Regions from separate parts of the Streptomyces sp. SP17BM10 genome, predicted to be linked through region 1. Evidence: riboswitches for the same ligand, from Rfam matches in the RefSeq annotation. Region 1 holds a riboswitch; the other holds the start of a gene.
The links. Region 1 has a riboswitch for cyclic di-AMP ahead of PUR71_RS14980 (M23 family metallopeptidase). Riboswitches for the same ligand answer to the same signal wherever they lie in the genome.

Region 2: another riboswitch for cyclic di-AMP. It lies ahead of PUR71_RS03515 (M23 family metallopeptidase); the one in region 1 lies ahead of PUR71_RS14980 (M23 family metallopeptidase).

What each region holds. Positions count from the first base shown of each region.
Region 1 is NZ_JAQYXB010000565.1:21,499-28,833, reverse strand. Features, by position in the region: gene PUR71_RS15005 (SpoIIE family protein phosphatase) at 1-1,878, opposite strand, end outside; gene PUR71_RS15000 (PP2C family protein-serine/threonine phosphatase) at 2,037-3,140, opposite strand; gene PUR71_RS14995 (TetR/AcrR family transcriptional regulator) at 3,403-3,972, opposite strand; gene PUR71_RS14990 (alpha/beta fold hydrolase) at 4,016-4,843, opposite strand; gene PUR71_RS14985 (YiaA/YiaB family inner membrane protein) at 5,021-5,311, opposite strand; cyclic di-AMP (ydaO/yuaA leader) riboswitch at 5,565-5,723, shown strand; gene PUR71_RS14980 (M23 family metallopeptidase) at 5,736-6,569, shown strand; gene PUR71_RS14975 (hypothetical protein) at 6,622-7,335, opposite strand, start outside.
Region 2 is NZ_JAQYXB010000409.1:32,971-40,305, forward strand. Features, by position in the region: gene purB (adenylosuccinate lyase) at 9-1,448, shown strand; gene PUR71_RS03510 (DHA2 family efflux MFS transporter permease subunit) at 1,456-2,988, opposite strand; cyclic di-AMP (ydaO/yuaA leader) riboswitch at 3,300-3,479, shown strand; gene PUR71_RS03515 (M23 family metallopeptidase) at 3,482-4,438, shown strand; gene PUR71_RS03520 (sensor histidine kinase) at 4,626-6,110, opposite strand; gene PUR71_RS03525 (DUF2470 domain-containing protein) at 6,384-7,106, opposite strand; gene PUR71_RS03530 (RidA family protein) at 7,215-7,335, opposite strand, start outside.

The sequences.
Region 1 (7,335 bases):
CGGACCGCCCGGCAGGTCCAGCTCGACCGCCCGCGCACCGGCGATCCGCACCGGCGCCGGATGGCCCGCCCGGGCCGCGGTCATGCGGCCGTCCGCCGGGTCCAGGGTCAGGTAGAGGCAGGTCGCGAACAGCTCGGTGTCCAGCTCGGCCAGCAGCCGGCTGGTCCGCCCCAGGGTGGCCGCCGGATCGTGCCCGTCCGTCGCGTACGCCCGCAGGCCGCTGCGCAGTTGGCCCATCACCGCGGTCGCCTCGGCGTTGTGCCCCTGCACGTCGCCGATCACCAGCCCGATCCGGCCGTCCGGCAGCCTCAGCAGGTCGTACCAGTCGCCGCCGATCTGCATCCCCTCGGTGCTCGGCAGGTAGCGGGCGGCGCTCGCGATGCCCGGCAGCCGGGGCAGCGTGCGCGGCAGCATCGCGCGCTGGAGCTCGCCGGCGCGGTGGTGGTGGGTGTCGTACAGCCGGGCCCGCTCCAGCGACTGCGCCAGGATGCCGGCGAACGCCGAGTACAGGGTGCGGTCCTCGTGGCCGAAGGTCCGCTCGGTCGCGAAGGTGATCAGGCACGAACCCACCTGCCGTCCGGAGGCGACCAGCGGCAGCACCGCCCAGGCCGCCGGGCCGTTCCCGGCGGGCGTGCGGCCGGGCTCGCTGAACAGCGGGGCGGAGTGGGCCGACGACCGCTGCATGACGTCCTCGGACAGGTCCGCCGACCGCGTGGGGTCCGCGTGCAGCACGCCTCCGCGGGCGGTGTGCGCGTAGGGCAGCAGCCGACCCTCGTCCACCAGGTCCAGCACGATGCTCGCGGCCCCGAACGACGGCCGGGCCACGTCCGTCACGGCGGCGGTGACGTCCCGCACGGTCACCGCCCGCGACAGCGCCCTGGTCAGCGTCAGCAGCAGCGCCGTGCGCGCCGCGCCGGCCGTGTCCCTGCCGTCCTGCCCGCCCTGTCCCGGCCGCTCCCCGGCGGCGGCGCCCTGCTCCGCGAGCAGCCCCGCGACGCGCACCGGCCGGTCGTGGACGTCCAGCATCACCTCGCCCGACTCCTCGACCCGCACCACCCCACCGGACCGGCGCACCACCCGGTACTCGATCCGGTACGGGCCCCCGGCGGCCAGCGCCTGCGCCATCGCCGCCCGCACGTCCGGCAGGTCCTCCGGGTGGACGATCCGCTCCAGCTCCGGCGCCGAGCCGTCCGGCGCCACCGGCTGGCCCGTCACCCGGAACGCCTCGGCGTCCCACGCGCTCTCGCCGGTCACCAGGTCCCGCTCGAACGCCCCGTGCCGCGCGGCCCGCGCGGCGAGCGACAGCATCGGGCGGCCCGGCGCCCCGGCCCGCCCGGCCGGCGGGCCCTGCGGCAGTCGGCCGTCCGCGTGGTCGAGCAGGTGCGCCAGCCGGTGCGCGCACGCGTCGCCGATCGTCTCCAGCACGTCCAGGTCGCGCAGCGGCACCGTGCCCCGGTGGGCCAGCGCCAGCGCCAGCACCCCGATCGGCCGCTCGTCGACGATCATCGGCAGGGCGATCACCGCGACCATCCCGGTGCCCGGCCCGGCGTCCTCGTTCGGGTGGTCGGCACTCGTGTGCGCGGGCGACAACAGGTACGGCCGGCGCAGTCGCAGCGCCGTCGCGGCCGGCAGGTCACTGCCCGGATCGATCGTCCCGTACCGCTCGTGCGCCCACCGGGGCAGCCCGTGCGAGGCCGTCAGCCGCAACATCCCGGCGGAGTCCAGCAGGTAGAGCGCCGAGCCCTCCCCGGTGATCCAACTGGGCCCGTCGGCGAGGACGGTGGCCAGCATCTCGGCCGCCGTCGTGCTCCTCAGCAACAAGCGCACGCAGCGCATCGCACTGCGCACCGCCCGGTTCTCATCCTCGACGGGAGCCACTGGTTCTTCATACCTCATTTCCCCACCCCACGAGCCCCAGGCACCTCCCCCGCCCTGGCGGCCACGCCTCCACCCCGGCACCCGGTTCCCACCCCACCCGGGCCCGCCCCCTCCTGCCCGCGGCGGGCTGTCCCTTGCCCCCTCAGCCAGCGGGTCCCTCAGCCGGCGGGCCCCAGCCGGCGTACCAGCACCAAGGTCCGGTCGTCGGCGACGTCCCGTGCGATCGTCCGCACGAGCTGCTCCGCCGCGCCCCGGGTGAGCTCCTGCTGCGTGCGGTGGGTCCGCAGCTCCGGTTCCGCGGCGGCCAGCAGCCGGAGCACGCCCTCGTCCAGGTCCCTGCCCGGCACCTCCACCAGGCCGTCGCTGAACAGCAGCAGCGAGTCCCCGTGCGCCAGTCGCCCGGTCGAGGCCGGGTAGGGCGCGCCGGGGATCAGGCCCAGGGCCGGGCCGCCGTGCGCGGCGAGGTCCCAGCGGCCGCCGTCCGCCCGGCGGAAGCGCGCGGGCGGCGGGTGGCCGGCGTTGAAGAGGCGGTAGTCGCCGGTGGCCGGGCGCAGCGCGAGGTGGACGGCCGTCGCGAAGTGGTCGTCCCAGCCCATCCGGACGAGGTGGTCGTTGGCCGCCGGCAGGAACGCCTCCGGCGGCACCCGCCCCAGCAGCATCCCGAAGGCGCCCGACAGGTGCGTGGACCGCGCGGCGGCCCGGCTGCCCTTCCCGGACACGTCCACGAGGAGCAGCTCCAGCAGGTCGTCCTCGGGGCGGTGGGTGCAGAGGAGGAAGTCCCCGGAGAAGGAGGTGCCGCCGGCGGGGGCGAGGGCGCTGTCGAAGTGCCAGTCGAGGAGGCGGTCCGGGAGCCGGGCGAGGGTCCTGGTGTGCTCGGCGAGTTCCAGGAGCATGGAGTCGCCCTGGGTGCCGCGCAGCCCGAGCCGGTGCCGGAAGCGGTTCGCGACCAGCACCGTCGCCCCGGTGGCGGCGAGGACGAGGGTCACCCCGAGCCGCACGCACTGTGGGTCCTGCAGCGCGGCCCCGAGCGCACTGCCCGCGACGGCCGCGCACACGAGCACCAGCAACCGCCCGCGCGGCAGCACGAGCCCGCCCACGACGAGCGGCAGCACGAGCGCCGACGGGGGCCAGCTGTACGGCAGGGCGAGCGGCAACAGCCCGAGCAGCACCGTGAGCCCGAGCAGCACGACAAGCGCGTCCCGCCCCGCCCGCACGTCCCCGTCCAGCAGCCGCCCGTACCAGCGCCGCACCAAGCCCTCCACCAGAACAACGGTGGGCGGCCCCGATCATGACCCCCCAGTCAGCCCCGCCACACTAACCCCCGGCAAAACCGCCCCCTCACCCACACCAACGTCATACGCCCTCCCGACCCCCGCCACCTTCTCTCCTCACCCAGGAACCCGCCCCTGCCGACGTCCGACGCACCCGGGGCGCCGGACAAAGACGGTCCTTTCCGCCGCGCCCCGCGGGCTCCTGCCGCCGCCCCGCGCGAGAAGTCGGTCCCGGCGACTTCTCGATCCCGACTCAGGCCTTCGGCCAGGTGTGGAGGCCGCTCGTCAGGGTCGTGATGAGGCGGTCGTGGGTGACGGTGAGGTCTTCGGCGAGTTGGAAGGCGCCGGTGATCGAGAGGGAGGCGAAGCCGTGGGCCAGGGAGCGGACGGTGCGGGCGGCGTGGATGGCTTCGGAGCCGGCGAGGCCGTACTCCCGCAGCACCGCGACGATCACCCCCACCAGCCGGGCCGCCGCCGTGTCGAGGTCGTCGTCCGCCTGGGGCGCCTGCGGCAGGGCGTTGTAGCGGTGCGGGTACTCCGTCGCGTAGGCGTGGTACGCGCGGAGGACGGCGGCGACGGCGTCGTCCCCGCTGCGGCCGACGGCGGCGTCGGCGAGCCGGGTGGCCAGTTCCTCGGTGACGCGGACGGCGATGAGCCGCCGGAGTTCGGCGAGGCCGCCGCTGACGTGCTTGTACAGGGAGGGGGTGGCGACGCCGGCCCGGGCGGCGACGGCGGCGAGGGTGAGGCCGTCCGCTCCCTGGTCGTCGATGAGGGCGAGGGCGTGGTCGACGACCTGCTCGGGCGTCAGTCCGACTCGGGGCATGGCTCGGTCTCTCGGTCTCTCTGTTTCGATCCGGGGAGGGTGCTCAGGCGATCTCGGCGAGGAAGGGCAGCAGGGCGTCGGCGACGGCCTGCGGGTTGTCGGCCATCGGGTAGTGCCCCGACCCGTCGATCATCACCTTCCGGGCGCCGAGCGCCGCGGTCTGCCGGTCGGCGACGACCTCCGGCTTCGGGAAGTCGGGGTCCTTGGTGCCCATGAGGACGAGCGCCGGGCACCGCACGGCGGCGCTCCAGCCGACGGGCGAGGAGTCGCCGCGGACGTGGCCGCGGGTGGCGGTCCTGCGGCCGGGGGTGCGCAGCGCGTCGACGAGCCCGGCCACGTACGCGTCGAAGTCGGCCGGCTTGGCGCCCGGGTAGGCGAGCTTGCGGTGGTAGAACCCCCAGAACGCCGGCCAGTTGATCACGACCGTTCCCATGGCGTGGACGACGCCGCGCATGAGGGCGTTCTGCGGGAGGTTCTCGATGAAGGCGTCGATCAGGACGATCCCGGCGACCCGTTCGGGCGCGTCCCCGGCGACCTTGACGACGGTCGCCCCGGTGTAGGAGCTGCCGGCCAGGACGGCCCGCTCGATGCCGAGGTGGTCGAGCAGGGCGAGGACGTCGGCGGCGATGGCGCCCGGCGCGTAGTCGTCCCAGACGATCGAGGACTCGCCGAAGCCGCGCAGGTCCATGGTGATGACGCGGCGGCCGGCGGCGGTGAGCAGCGGGACGAGGTGCCGGTACGAGCGGCGGCTGTCGAGCATCCCGGGGAGGAGGACGACGGGGGTGCCGTCGCCCTTCCGGGTGTCGTCGAAGGCGATCCGGCCGCCGGGAACGTCGAGGTACTGGGTGTCCGGGGTGGTGGTGCCGTTCATGGTGGGCCTCCTCGGTCCGCTGCTGCGGTGGCTACCGGCGGTGCTGCCGATAGCCATAAAGCTAAGGCTAATAGCCTTAGCCGTCAAGCTGCCGGCCTACTCCGATGGGAAGAGGCCGCAGCGCCGAGCGGCAGCCCCGCCCCTGGGGTGCCCCCGCCGCTCGGGCGCCCCGCGTCCTCAGGTCCCCTCGACCTTGAACGGGTCGTGCTCGCTGAGCAGCTTCTCCAGTCGGGCCTGGTCCACCCGGGTGACGATCTCGTTCGTCTCCTGCCTGTCCCGGATGACCTTGGCGAGCGTGAAGGACGAGGTGACGGTGTAGAGCAGGCCGATCCCGAGGAAGGCCCGGGTCCAGGCCCCGACCGGCAGGTAGGCGATCCCGATGGCGAGGGCGGTGCCCGACAGGGCGAAGGAGAGCACGGCCTGAAGGTGGTACGCGGCCGTGGTGCGGGACTGCATCGGTGCGTTCATGGCGCCAGGATCGCGGCGGCCGGGCCCGCCGCACATGAGTAGGGGTACTCAGATGGGCCCGTTCGGGCCGCCGTGCGGTGACGCCCGATCACGTTAAGTGGTGTCAGGGGTGGGCAAGAGGCGCAAATCAGTCATAGGGCACAAGCCGCCCGCCCGGTTGTCGGCCGTCCCGGGCGGACGGCTTGGAATCAGGGCGTCCTAGGATTAACGTTTGATAACGCAGCGCGGTCGAAACGCCGTACCCAGACGGCACCGTGCGCCGTCGCCTAATCCCGCCGGCCGGCCTCCGGGCAGGTCAGGGAGCCGGGGAACCACGTTCCTTGGGGTGAATCGGCGGGGCCCCGGCCCGGCCGTAGGAGACCTTCCTGCTCCGAACCCGTCAGCTAACCCGGTAGGCGCGAAGGAAGGAAAGGAGCACGCCTCCGTGGCGTCGACGCACACCCCGGCACAGCCCGCCGGCCCTGCCGCCGGTACCCAGCTCCTCGACCACCCCCGTCCGGTCGAGGACGAGTTCCCGGCCCCGGAGGCCGAGGCCAACCGCCACCGGATGCCGCGTCAGACCCGCGGAGCCTCCCCGCTGCTCGGCGTCACCGCCGTCGCCGCCACCCTGGGCGCCACCGGCTTCGCCTCCGCGACCCCGGCCGCCGCGCCCGCCGTCGAGGCCCCGGACGAGGCCCCGGTCGCGCTCTCCGCCGACCCCGGCCTCGCGCTCGCCGCCCGCATCCAGCAGCAGGCCGACGGCCAGCGCACCGCCGCCGAGGAGAGCGCCCGCGTGCAGGCCGCGCAGGAGGCACAGGCCAAGGCCGCCGCCAAGGAGGCCGAGGCGAAGAAGGCCGCCGACGACGCCGAGAAGGCCAAGGCCGCCGCCCTCACGCTGCCGGTGCGCGACTACAACCTGAGCGCCCACTACGGCCAGAGCGCCCGCTACTGGGCGCACCTGCACACCGGCCTGGACTTCGCCGCCGACACCGGCACCGCCGTGTTCGCGGTCGGCCAGGGCACGATCACCTCGGCCGGCTGGTCCGGTGCGTACGGCTACCGGATCGTCGAGACGCTGCCCGACGGCACCGAGATCTGGTACTGCCACCTCTCCTCGATCATCAAGGGCAGCGGCCAGGTGACCTCCGGCCAGCAGATAGGCAAGGTCGGCGCCACCGGCAACGTCACCGGCCCGCACCTGCACCTGGAGGTCCGCCCGGGCGGCGGCGCCCCGGTCGACCCGGAGACCTGGCTCCAGCAGCGCGGCCTCAACCCCTGAACCCCCGCCGAAGAGCAAGGCCCCGACCGTCACCGGCCGGGGCCTTCCCGGTTCAGTCCCCTTCCGGCACCTCCGACGCCTCCGATCCTTCCGGAGCTTCCGGCAACCGGGCCAGGTACGCCTCGATCTCCGCCGACCCCGGCTCCGGCGCGAGCTCCGGGAACTCCTCGACCAGCAGCCGTGGCAGTCCCGGCACCGTCCACTCGCCGAACAGCGCGAGCGCCGCCTCCACCGCCGCGTCCTCGAACTGCCCGAAGTCCCCGGCCAGTTCGTCCGGCATCGGCCGCCCCAGCGCGTTCAGCTCGGCGAGGTTGCGGTAGCTGCGCCGCATCAGGCCCTGCTCCAGCAGCCGCCGCGCGCCGTCCGTGGCCATGCCGACCGAGAGCACCCGGCCGGGGCCCCAGCCCTGCTCGTCCGGCTCGTCCAGCCACCCGGCCTCCGCCAGTGCGCCGAACGCGTCCAGCCGCTCCTCCTCGGCCAGTTCGAGGAACCCGGCGAGCCAGTCCCGCACCGCCTCCCCGTCCGCGACGTCCACTCCGTGCGCGCGCAGCAGGACCGCGTACAGCCGGGGCCACGTCACCAGGTCGGCCCGGCGCAGCAGTCCCGCCGCGACCTCGCCCTGCCACTCGGCCTCGGCGTGCAGCCGCTCCTGCCGCTTGGCGTTGAGCCGCTTCGCCGCCCGCTGGTGGTCGACCAGGAGCCGTACGGCCTCGCCGTACGCGAACGGGTCGTCGTCGGGGGCGGGCTGGACGTACAGGTGGAGCCG
Region 2 (7,335 bases), on a different contig from region 1:
TGTTAGGCTTGCGAAGCGTGAGCGCGAAGCCCCAGATCCCCAATGTCCTGGCCTCCCGGTACGCCTCGGCGACCCTGGCCCAGCTCTGGTCCCCCGAGCACAAGGTGGTCCTCGAGCGCCACCTGTGGCTCGCCGTCCTGAAGGCCCAGCAGGACCTCGGCGTCGAGGTACCGGCGAACGCCGTCGCCGACTACGAGCGGGTGATCGACCAGGTCGACCTCGGCTCGATCGCCGCCCGTGAGCGGATCACCCGGCACGACGTGAAGGCCCGGATCGAGGAGTTCAGCGAGCTCGCCGGGCACGAGCAGATCCACAAGGGCATGACCTCCCGGGACCTCACCGAGAACGTCGAGCAGCTGCAGGTCCGCCAGTCGCTGGAGCACGTGCGCGACCGCACGGTGGCCGTGCTGGTGCGCCTGGCGAGCCTGGCCGCGCAGCACTCCGAGCTGGTCATGGCCGGCCGCTCGCACAACGTCGCCGCGCAGGCGACCACGCTGGGCAAGCGCTTCGCGTCCATCGCCGACGAGCTCCTGGTCGCCTTCCGCCGCCTGGAGGAGCTGATCGCCCGCTACCCGCTGCGCGGGATCAAGGGCCCGGTCGGCACGGCCCAGGACATGCTGGACCTGCTGGGTGGGGACACCGAGAAGCTGGCCGAGCTGGAGCGCCGGGTCGCCGGCCACCTGGGCTTCGAGAACGTCCTCACCAGCGTCGGCCAGGTCTACCCGCGCTCGCTGGACTTCGAGGTGCTCACCGCCCTCGTCCAGCTCGCCGCCGCGCCGTCCAGCCTGGCCAAGACCATCCGCCTGATGGCCGGCCACGAGCTCGTCACCGAGGGCTTCAAGGAGGGCCAGGTCGGCTCCTCCGCGATGCCGCACAAGATGAACACCCGCTCGTGCGAGCGCGTCAACGGCCTGGCCGTCATCCTGCGCGGCTACGCGTCGATGACCGGCGAGCTGGCCGGCGACCAGTGGAACGAGGGTGACGTCTCCTGCTCGGTCGTGCGCCGGGTCGCGCTGCCGGACGCGTTCTTCGCCTTCGACGGCCTCCTGGAGACCTTCCTGACCGTCCTCGACGAGTTCGGCGCCTTCCCGGCCGTGGTCGAGGCCGAGCTGGACCGCTACCTGCCGTTCCTCGCCACCACCAAGGTGCTGATGGGCGCGGTGCGCGCGGGCGTCGGCCGGGAGACCGGGCACGAGGTCATCAAGGAGCACGCCGTCGCCTCCGCGCTCGCGATGCGCGCCGGCGCCCGCGAGAACGAGCTGCTGGAGCGCCTGGCCGCCGACGAGCGGATCCCGCTGGACCGCGCCGCCCTGGACGCGCTGCTGGCCGACCGGCTGTCGTTCACCGGCGCGGCCGGTGCGCAGGTGGCCGAGGTCGTCCGTCAGGTCGAGGACGTCGCCGCGCGCTACCCGGAGGCGGCCAAGTACGCACCGGGCGACATCCTTTGATGCATTGTCAGCTTCTTGAGGGCCCTGCTGCCGGATCGGTGGCGGGGCCCTCGGGCGTGTGGACGTGGCCGGGGTCGAGGGGCGGGGTCGTGCCGCAGCACCATTCGGTGTCCGGCTCCGCGACCGGGTGGTCCTCGGGGGCCAGCACGTTGCCGCGGATGGTGACGAACGCGGTGATCGCCCCGGTGGTCAGGAGCCCCGCGCAGATCAGCATCGCGGTGTGGAAGGCGTCGTCGACCGCGGACGGCACCCGGTAGGCCTCGCCGCTCAGACCGGCCAGCGCCGGGAGGGCCGCGACCGCGAGCAGGCCGGCCGCGCGGGCGGCGGCGTTGTTGACCCCGCTCGCGATGCCCGCGTGCCGCACCTCCACGGCCGCGAGCACGGTCGCCGTCAGCGGGGCGACCAGCAGCGTCATGCCGGAGCCCATCACCGTCACCGCGGGCAGGACGTCCGCCCAGTAGGAGGAGCCGGCGCCGATCCGCAGCATCAGCAGCACCCCGGCGGCGCACAGCAGCGGGCCGACGGTGAGCGGGATCCTCGGGCCGATCCGCTTGCCGAGTCGCGCGGCGCGTGAGGACAGCGCGAGCATCAGCACGGTGATCGGGACCAGCGCCAGGCCGGACACCAGCGGCGAGAAGTGGGCGACGATCTGCAACTGGACGACCAGCAGGAAGAACACCCCGCTGAACGCCGCGTACACACAGAGGGTGACGAGGTTCACGGCGGTGAACAGCCGTGAGGAGAACAGTCCCAGCGGCAGCATCGGCTCGGGGGCACGGCGTTCGACGGCGATGAACGCCGCGCAGAGGACGAGTCCGAGCACGCCGGTGACCCAGACGGCGGGGGACAGGCCCTCGCCGGCCGCCGTCAGCGCGTAGGTGATGGCGCCGAGCGCGAGGGCGGCGAGCACCGAGCCGAGCACGTCGAAGCGGCCGGTGGCGCTCTCGTCCCGGCTCTCGGGGACGTGGCGGGTGGCGACCGCGATGACGGCGGCGGCGAGCGGCAGGTTCAGCAGGAAGATCCACCGCCAGCCGGGGCCGTCCACGAGCCAGCCGCCGAGGAACGGGCCGACGGCCGCCGACACCCCGCCGAGGCCGGACCACAGGCCGACCGCGGCCGAGCGGTCGTCCGGGTGGAAGACCGCCTGGAGCATGGCGAGCGAACCGGGCGTCAGCAGCGCCCCGCCGATGCCCTGGACGGCGCGCGCGGCGATCAGCACCTGGATGTTCGGTGCGGCGGCGCAGGCCGCGGAGGCGACGGCGAACCAGACCACGCCGAGCAGGAAGACCCGGCGCCGGCCGTAGCGGTCGCCGAGCGCGCCGCCGAGCAGGATGAGCCCGGCGAGCGTCAGCAGATAGGCGTTCAGCGTCCACTGCAGGGACGCGAGGGAGGCGCCGAGGTCCGTGCCGATGCGGGGCAGGGCGACGTTCACCACCGTGCCGTCGAGCATCGCCATGCTGGAGCCGAGCACCGTTGCCAGGAGGACCCAGCGTCCCTGTGCGGTGCCCAGACGCAGGGTGCCGGCGTTGGTTGTGGCCACGGCCCGATCCTCCGCCTGTCGGGGTGCACGTGACAAGGGTCACCGGTGGCGCGTCCGGTGGATGCGGACGGTGACGGTTCGCTTGCGGAGGGGTCGGGTTGTCGGCGGAGGGTTGCCGATCTGTTGCGAGGGGTGAATGGATTGTGTACGGAGAGTGTTTCGGGTCGTTCGGAGTGTCATCGGGGCGGTCGGGGTTGTTGCGGGTTCAAGAGATCGACATTGCTTCACCCGGACGGATGAGTTTTAGTTCAGCGACCGACCGGCCAGCCCGGACGGATCCACCGGGCGGAACGCCGAGTCCTGCCGCTGCCCGGTGGCTCGAACTGAACTCTGTACGGCAGGAGCGGGGGACCCACAGGTAAGTCGCCGGACCGGAATTCGCGCTGTTCGCGTGGAAGTCCAGGACCGGCTTGGGGTGAAGCCGCGCATGCGGCCGGGCAACTCCAGCCCGAACCCGACAGCTCACCTCGCAGGCGTCGGAGAGGAAACTTCCATGCCTGCTCAGGCTCGTCGTATCACCCTGCCCCGCGCCGCCCGCATCGGCATCGCGACCGCCGTCACCGGTGTCTCCTTCGCCCTCCCGCTCGTCACCGCGATGAGCGCCCAGGCCCACACCGCCCCCGGCGCCCCCGCGGCTCCGGTCGCCGCCGCCCCGGCTCCGGCCGCTCCGGCCGCCCCGGTCGCCGCCCAGGCCGACGCCTCCTACCGGGTCGTCAGCGGTGACTCCCTCTCGAAGATCGCCGACGCCAAGCACGTCGAGGGCGGTTGGCAGGCGCTGTACGCGCACAACCGTTCGGTCGTCGGCGCCGACCCGAACCTGATCTTCCCGGGTCAGTCGCTCGCGATCGCCGCCCAGGCCGCCCCGGCTGCTCCGGCCGCTCCGGCCCAGAAGCCCGCTGCTCCGGCCGCCAAGCCGCAGTCCGCTCCGCAGCAGAAGGTCCAGGTCAAGACCGAGGCCACCACCCCAGGTGCCCAGGTCCAGACCCAGGCCACGGTGGCCCAGCCGGCCAAGGCGCCGGCCGCCGCCCCGGTCGCCGCCACCTCCGGCTACGTCGCCCCGCTGGCCAACCCGGTGCTCGGCGAGGCCTATGGCGTCGCCGGCTCGATGTGGGCCTCCGGCCACCACACCGGCCAGGACTTCGTCGCCTCCACCGGCACCCCGGTGCGCGCCGTCGCCAACGGCGTCGTGGTGAAGGCCGACAACGGCGGTGCCTACGGCAACGAGGTCGAGATCAAGCTCGCCGACGGCAAGTACGCGCAGTACGCGCACCTGTCCGTGATCGGTGTGACGGTCGGCCAGTCCGTGACCGTCGGCCAGCAGCTCGGCCTGTCCGGTGCGACCGGCAACGTGACCGGCCCGCACCTGCACTTCGAGATCCGCACCGGACCGGAGTACGGCTCGGACATCGACCCGGTCGCCTACCTCCGGGCGCACGGCGTCGCGCTCTGAGCAGTCCCCCTTGGGGATGACGGACCACCGCGGGTGCGGGGCGAAACGATCGACCGGGATGGTCATGTCGGGTGACCGCTCGACCGGGTGATCGCCGCACCGGCGGACATGGGCGCGGGACACGCCCTGACCGGCCCGGCCACGAGGACTCCTCGTGGCCGGGCCGGTCGCTGTCGTTCTCCGGCCCTCAGTTGGGCGGCGTCTGCGGCGGTGGCGTGGCCGCGCCCGGGAGCCGGACGGTCGCGACGGTGCCGCCGTCCGGGCCGGCCGGTGCGAGCGCGACCTCGCCGCCGGACGCCCGGACCGTGCGGGCGACGATCGCCAACCCGAGTCCGGAGCCCGGCAGTTGGCGGGCGGACGGGGAGCGCCAGAAGCGGTCGAAGACGTGCGGGAGGTCCTCGGTGGCGATGCCGGGGCCCTGGTCGCGGACCGCGAGTTCGCCGTCCGTCAGCGACACGTCGACGCGTCCGCCGGGCGGGCTGAACTTCACCGCGTTGTCGAGCAGGTTGATCACGGCGCGCTCCAGCGCGTGCGGGTCGGCGCGGACGTACCAGGGCGTCAGGTCGGCGCCGAACGCCAGGCCGGGGCCGCGCGGTTCGGCCCGTTCGACGGCTCTGGCCGCGATGTCGTGCAGGGCGACGACCGGCAGCGGCCTGGCGCCGCGGGCGTCGGCGGGGCGAGACAGTTCGAGCAGGTCGCCGATGAGGGTGGAGAGTTCCGTCATCTGCGCCTTCATGTTGCCGAGGATGCGGGTGAGCGTCGCCTCGGGCAGCGGCCGGCCGGAGTCCTTGCTGCGGATGAGCAGGTCGACGTTGGTGCGCATGGATGCCAGCGGGGTGCGCAGTTCGTGGCCGGCGTCGGCGATCAGCCGGGCTTGGCTCTCCAGCGAGCCGGCGAGGGCGGTGCTCATCGCGTTGAAGGCCTCGCCGAACCGTGCGATCTCGTCGTGGCCGGAGACCTCGATCGTCATGCCCGGCTCCTGGGTGCGGGCGATGTGCTGGGCCGCGCGGGTGAGGCGGTCGACCGGGCGCAGCGCGGTGCGGGCGATCCACAGGGCGCCCGCGGCGGCGAGCGCGATGACGACGGCCGCGGCGCCGGCGGTGATCAGGGCGAGTTCGGTGAGCGCGTCCTGCACCGGTTCGAGCGGCTGGGCGAGTGCCACGGCGGCGGTGGAGGCGGTGTCGTCGAACATCACCGGGCCGAAGCTGACCACGTAGACCCGCACCGGGGTGCCGTCGACGGTGCGGCCGTCGCGGAAGAGCGATGCGGCGTGCGGGCCGGTGCTCCCGCTCGCGGCGACGGGCAGGTCGTCCGGGGTGACGACCACGGCGCGGGGGTCCTTCTGCGGGCAGGAGGTGCCGTCGGCGACGATCACCGTGGGGACGGTGTCCCCTTTGGGCATCCAGGGCTGCCCGGCCGTGCCGTTGCACCAGTCGTTCAGCGCCTTGATCTGCGTACCGCTCGGCGGCCGGTTGCCCGGCATCCACGCGCGGGACAGCGTCTGGTCGACCTGGTTGACCATCTCGTCGCGCGCGACGAACCAGCCGGCCACCGCGCAGGCCACGACCGCCAGCGAGACCGCGGCCGCGGTGAACAGCGCGAGCCGGCCCCGGAGCGTCATCCGGCCGAACCAGCGGGCCGCGCCCGGCCCTTCCTTGCCCTCTGCCGTCATGGCTCCAATTCCCCCGGGTGCTCGTCCATCGTCGGGCCACGATCCACCGCGACCGTGAGACCGCCATGAGAACCAGCTGACGTGGAGATCAAGAGAAATCGGGTGGAGCGGACGAGACTGTCGTTCGTTGACGATGTTCTCGGGGTGCGGGCCTTCGGCGTGCTGCGACGGCGCCGATCGGCGCAGGTCGGCGCAGGTCGAGTGCCTGTTCGGGGCCGGGGAGCGGGCGGTGCCGGGCGGGGTCGACCGGCTGAAGCCGGGGTCGGCGGCCGGTCAGATGCGGTGGACGGGCAGCGCGTGCTGGGCGGCGGCCAGCAGGTCGTGCATGCGGTGGCCGAAGTCCTCGGTGTCGGCGGCCGGTTCGGGGAAGACCAGGCGCACGTCGCGATGGCCGCGGGGGTGGTCCAGGCGCAGCACGAGGCCGTAGCGGTCGAGGGCGAGCGGGCGGACGGCGGGGCGGCCGGCGAGGAGTGCGGGGTCGAGCAGGCGGGTGAGGACGGCGAGCGCGTCGGCGTGGTCGTCGGCGAGGTGGGTGAGCAGGCCGGCCTCGGTGCGGGCGAGCGGGTCCGGGGCGACGAGGGCGAGTTCGGCGGCGGTGACGGCGGCGGTGCCGTACGGGGTGGAGAGGACGGCGTGGGCGGTGTCGATGCGCAGGTGGACGGCGAGACCGTCGTCGGTGAGGTGGGCCAGGCGCAGTCGGCCGGCGAGCGAGAGGCGGCCGCGGATCCGGTCGCGGACGGCGACGGGGGAGACGTCGGTGACGTCGAGGACGACGGCGAGGCCGTCGGGGGCGTCGACGGCGGCGAGGGTCAGTGGGGCGTCGATGGGGGCGCGCAGCCGGAGGTGGGAGCCGTGGACGGCGACCGGGGTGGCGAGGTCGTGGTGCTCGCCGAGGGCGCGGACGGTGAGCGAGGCGGTGGCGGTGAGCAGGCTGTGGACCCGCTCGGCGGTGGTGGGCTCGGCGACCTCGTCGGGGTACTGGCGCGCGGTGGCCATGCGGACCTCCTGTTGATTAGGTGAGCCTAACCTAAGGGTGGCGGGCGCCGGTGGCAAGCGGGCCCGGACGCCTCGCGCGTCCGGGCCCGCCGATCTTCTCGTGGTGTGTCAGAAGACGACGGCCTGCGCGTCGATCTCGACCAGCATCGGCTCCTGCGGCAGCTCGACGAAGATCGTCGTGCGGCAGGGCTTCACGCCGCCGGGCTTGATGTTCTCGTCGATGAACTCG